2 regions of the Pseudomonas sp. F-14 TE3482 genome follow, and region 2 is predicted to be linked to the other one. Evidence: riboswitches for the same ligand, from Rfam matches in the RefSeq annotation. Region 2 holds a riboswitch; the other holds the start of a gene.
What was found. Region 2 has a riboswitch for cobalamin ahead of AB7M26_RS18855 (CbtB domain-containing protein). Riboswitches for the same ligand answer to the same signal wherever they lie in the genome.

Region 1 (2,386 bases), 1.7 Mb from region 2:
AGACGTTCGATGGTTCAACCGGTCAGCCGCGGGCTTCCTTGAGCAGAACAGCGATGCCTGGATGGTAGTTGCCGGCTTCATTGCGCAACTTGCGGTAGGCGTAAGGGAAATACCAGGCCACGGCGCAGGTATGTTCCTTTTGCAGGTCGTCGACCATGTCCTGGAGTTCTTCCGGGGTGGCGCTGTGTTGGGCTTTTTGTGGCGCGACAAACAGACAGCCGAGTTTCAGATCGCTGGCGTAGCTGATTCGCTTCGCGTCACTGGTGATGTCCGCCAATGCCTGAGTCAGGTTCAGGCTATTGACCCGTGGCCAGCGCTGGGTGGCCTGGAGATACGCGCGCTCTTCGCTGCTGGCGATAAACAGATCGGCGCGGGCGTTGCGTTCGCCTTCTTCGATCTGTTTGCGGGTCGACGTCTGTGCCAGCGTGACCATTTCTGCCATCCAGGCCGCGGCGCAGAGCAGACCGAGGTTGGCGTTTTCGTCGTACCAGTAAGGTGTATCGTTATCGCCGCGCACGGTGTTGTAGCGGTCGATACAGTCAAACCAGCGTTCCAGTACCGGCCGCAGGAATTCCAGCTTCGGATTGCTGATGATCATGCCTTGCATGTGGCTCACCCTTGTTATTGTGTTGTCAGGTTGTGGCTCTTTGATATCACTGCTGGCAGTGTGGCACAAGATTGGCGTCAGTTAATTGATCGACGGCAGTTATTCGCTCAGCGGTGTCCCGGCTTTAATTGACGCTCCATCCCCAACCCTCTAACCTTCGCGGCTTGTTTCAGGTGCTCTGTGACCTTGGTCGACAGAGTGAAACAGGGAAGCCGGTGAGTGAATTTCTTCCAGCGAAGAATGATCACGATCCCGGCGCTGCCCCCGCAACGGTAAATGAGTAAAAGCTGCGCGAGGGCCTGTCATCAGGCCCTAGCCACTGTGTCGACTGTCGACATGGGAAGGCGCGCAGTCAGGCGCAAGCCGCTCATGAGCCCGGAGACCGGCCTGATTCATCCAACGGCATCACGGTGGGCGATGCCAGGCTTCTTGCCGTCTATTCTTGTGCCTGCCCGCCGTTATCCAGCCCCAACGGAGAGCTCCCCCATGACTGATACTCCCGATCGTGACGAACGCCATCTGGCGCGCATGCTGCGAAAAAAAGCGGTGATCGACGAACGCATCGCCAACTCGCCGAATGAATGCGGTTTGCTGCTGGTGCTTTCCGGTAACGGCAAAGGCAAAAGCAGTTCGGCGTTCGGCATGCTCGCGCGGTCCATGGGCCACGGCATGCAGTGCGGCGTGGTGCAGTTCATCAAGGGGCGCACCAGCACTGGCGAGGAGCTGTTCTTCCGACGCTTCCCGGAGCAAGTGCGTTTTCATGTGATGGGCGAGGGCTTTACCTGGGAAACCCAGGACCGTCAGCGCGACATCGCCGCCGCCGAAGCCGCCTGGGCAGTGTCCCGCGAATTGCTGCGTGATCCGGCCATTGGCCTCGTGGTGTTAGATGAATTGAACATCGCCCTCAAGCACGGCTACCTCGATCTCGATCAGGTGCTCAGCGACTTGCAGGCCCGTCCGCCGATGCAGCACGTGGTGGTCACCGGTCGCGGCGCCAAGCCCGAGATGATCGAACTGGCCGACACTGTCACTGAAATGGGCATGATCAAGCACGCCTTCCAGGCCGGAATCAAAGCGCAAAAAGGCGTCGAGTTGTGAACTGCACTTTATGAATAGCCATCGTCAATGCCCGGCGGTACTGATCGCCGCGCCGGCCTCCGGCCAGGGCAAGACCACTGTCACCGCCGCGCTCGCCCGTTTGCATCGCAATCAGGGGCGCAAGGTTCGCGTGTTCAAATGCGGCCCGGATTTTCTCGACCCGATGATTCTCGAGCGCGCCAGCGGCGCACCGGTTTATCAACTCGACATGTGGATGGTCGGCGAGCAAGAAAGTCGACGGCTGTTGTGGGAAGCCGCTGGCGAAGCCGATCTGATCCTCATCGAAGGCGTCATGGGGCTATTCGACGGTACGCCATCCAGCGCCGATCTGGCGCGGCACTTCGGTGTGCCGGTGCTCGGCGTGATCGACGGCACCGCGATGGCGCAGACGTTTGGCGCGCTGGCCCTGGGCCTTGCGCGTTATCAGCCGGATTTGCCGTTTGCCGGTGTGCTGGCCAATCGGGTCGGCACCGTGCGCCATGCGCAATTGCTCGAAGGCAGCCTGACTGAAGGTTTGCGCTGGTACGGAGCGTTGTCCCGGGAGACCGGCATCGAATTGCCAAGTCGGCATCTCGGCCTGGTTCAGGCCAGTGAATTGAATGATCTCGACCTGCGTCTCGATGCGGCGGCCGACTCATTAGCCAGCAGTTGCGATGTGGCGCTGCCGCCAGCCGTGGAATT
Region 2 (2,386 bases):
GGGCAGCTACGAATCAGCCGCTGGCCTTTGACGGTGATCAGTTCCGGGTCGCCGGGGCCTGCGCCAATGAAGTAGACGGTCATCGTCGTTTCCTGTCAGAAAAAGGGTATGGGCACGCTTCAGATGAAGATTGCTCATGATCGAAGGCGGGGATTATCGGGGATTTTACGCGGCGCTGGCCAATGCGAGGGTGGCCTGGGCGTATTTTTGTCGTGGAATCAGCAGCTTTGCCGGTGCTTGAGCCAATTGTTCGGCCAGTGCCAGCGCGGCACTTTCCGCTACGCCGTAACAGCCGGTGCGTTCGAACGCGATGTCCGAGTGGTGGCTGAGTTGCGGTTCATAACCGGCCAATTGTTCGCTGCTGAAATACATCAACGGCAATGCCAGCTGTTCGGCCAGTTCGATCAGGGCGGGTTCTTCGCGCTTCAGGTCAATGCTGGCCAAGGCCTTGATCTCACGGAGCTCGATTTGATGGGCCTGTAACGCTTGATCAAGCAGCGCCCGCAGCGTGCTGACGGGGCAGCCGCGCTGGCAGCCCAGGCCGACCACCAGGGTCGGCGCTGCGCTGACGTCAGTCATGCGGAGTATTGGCCATCGCTTTTGCGGCGGAACAACCAGGCGCTGATCAGGCCCAGGGCCAGCCAGAACGCCATGTTGGTCAGCTGCGAAGCGATTTTGAACTGCGCTTCCAGGGCTTGCGGCGCGAGCATCGAATGGACTTCCGGTTGAGGCGCGCCAATCACATGAGGCACGGCCAGGATCGCCACACCAAGGATCTTCATCAGCCAGTGGCGGCTGAATGCGATCAGCGCGATGCCGACTGCTGTGGACGCGGCGGTGCCAATCCACCAAATCTGCCGTTGCGCCAGATCCGCCGCGGCAGTGCCCGGCAGCTCAGGTGGCAGGCCGAGGGTGGGCGCCAGCACGAACGTCGCGTAACCGGCCAGACCCCAGAGCAGGCCCTGAGAGGTACGGCGTGGAGCGCGCAAGGTGTAGAGGCCCGCGAGCATCAGGGCGAAACCCACCGCCACCACCAGATTGCCGCCGGTGGTCGACAGCACGCGCTGCCAGCCGTCTTCCGGCTCCCAGGCTTCGGCATCGTGGGTGTGAGCGGTGACAGCTCCCGCGGCGTGCTCGTGGATTTCAACCGCGGCCGGCTCGGATTTTTCGTAGGTCTCGGCCTGCAGAATCAGCGGAGCCACCCAGAAGCTTTGCAGCAGGGTCAGCAGCAGGGCGGCCAGCAGCCCGGTGAAACCTGCGGTTTGCGCAATACGCTTGATCATGTCAGCAGGTCTCAATGGCACGGGAATGCGGCGCTGTGACGGGTATCGTGCGCGGCGTTGTGTACCGCTTCGATGTGCGAGAAACCGGCGAAATACACAAGGCTGGCGCCAAGAATCGACGCACAAAAAGCGGCGGTCAGGCGTTGGCTCAGGGTAGTGGTGGTGCTGATCGTGCTCTTTTTATCGGTGTTGCTGGCGGTGCTGCTGATGATCGACATGGCGCTTCCCTCTGGTCTGTCAGCGGGTGAATAGAGCGCATGAAAACCTCCGTACGCCGGGGCAGGCAGAGATTTCGAACAGCGCCCGCCCACCGCGGGTTTGTTATTCAGTGAACGTAAAAGTCACTTTGTGTTGCGGGCCGGTCTCCGGGCTCGCGAGGGGCAGGGCTTGTGCCCAAACCTGCAAGCATCACCTTCCCATGCCGTATGACGGGCACAGTGGATTTGACGCTTCACTCGCTTACCGTTGCGGGGGCAGCACCGGACTGACATGGCTTTAGAGTAAAGCACATGATTCACCGGTTTCCCGTTTCACCCTGTGAAGGGCACCCGTAACAAGGCGTGTAGGAGAGCATGGGCGGGGGTTGGGCGTCAATTGGCAAGGGTTCTCAACTGACACCAAATACCTGTGGCGAGGGAGCTTGCTCCCGCTCGGCTGCGAAGCAGTCGTAAAACCATGCACTGCATATCTACAGGCAGACCGCATGTATCTGATTGTGACCGCTTCGCGCTCGAACGGGAGCAAGCTCCCTCGCCACAGGCAAACCCCCACAGGTGATCACATTCTCCTATAGGACATTGACCCGCCCCCACACGATGCGTAGCCTTGCGCTTTCGAGGTTCTTCGGCGTCTGCCGAAGCTAAGAAGGGAACGCGGTCGATGCCGCGGCTGCCCCCGCAACTGTGAACGGTGATGTTCGCTGCCACGCCACTGCAAGCCCTGATCCATCAGGTTCGCGGGAAGGCGCAGCGAATGCCAGGCTGACTCGCCCGGCACACCGTCAGCCAGGAGACCTGCCTCGATACAGATTCTCACTACAACCGGGCGGGGTGATCCGGTGGCGGAACTCTTGCGCGCGTGCATCCGCCGCTGCGATTGTCGTC

Region 1: it holds a riboswitch for cobalamin, as region 2 does, so the genes downstream of both, cobO (cob(I)yrinic acid a,c-diamide adenosyltransferase) here and AB7M26_RS18855 (CbtB domain-containing protein) in region 2, are expected to answer to the same signal.

What each region holds. Positions count from the first base shown of each region.
Region 1 covers NZ_JBRJII010000001.1:5,870,639-5,873,024, reverse strand. The annotation lists gene AB7M26_RS26620 (hypothetical protein) at 23-607, opposite strand; cobalamin riboswitch at 762-1,012, shown strand; gene cobO (cob(I)yrinic acid a,c-diamide adenosyltransferase) at 1,094-1,705, shown strand; gene AB7M26_RS26610 (cobyrinate a,c-diamide synthase) at 1,716-2,386, shown strand, end outside.
Region 2 covers NZ_JBRJII010000001.1:4,151,284-4,153,669, forward strand. The annotation lists gene cobM (precorrin-4 C(11)-methyltransferase) at 1-83, opposite strand, end outside; gene AB7M26_RS18845 (cobalamin biosynthesis protein) at 166-579, opposite strand; gene AB7M26_RS18850 (CbtA family protein) at 576-1,283, opposite strand; gene AB7M26_RS18855 (CbtB domain-containing protein) at 1,295-1,501, opposite strand; cobalamin riboswitch at 1,623-1,850, opposite strand; cobalamin riboswitch at 2,103-2,318, shown strand.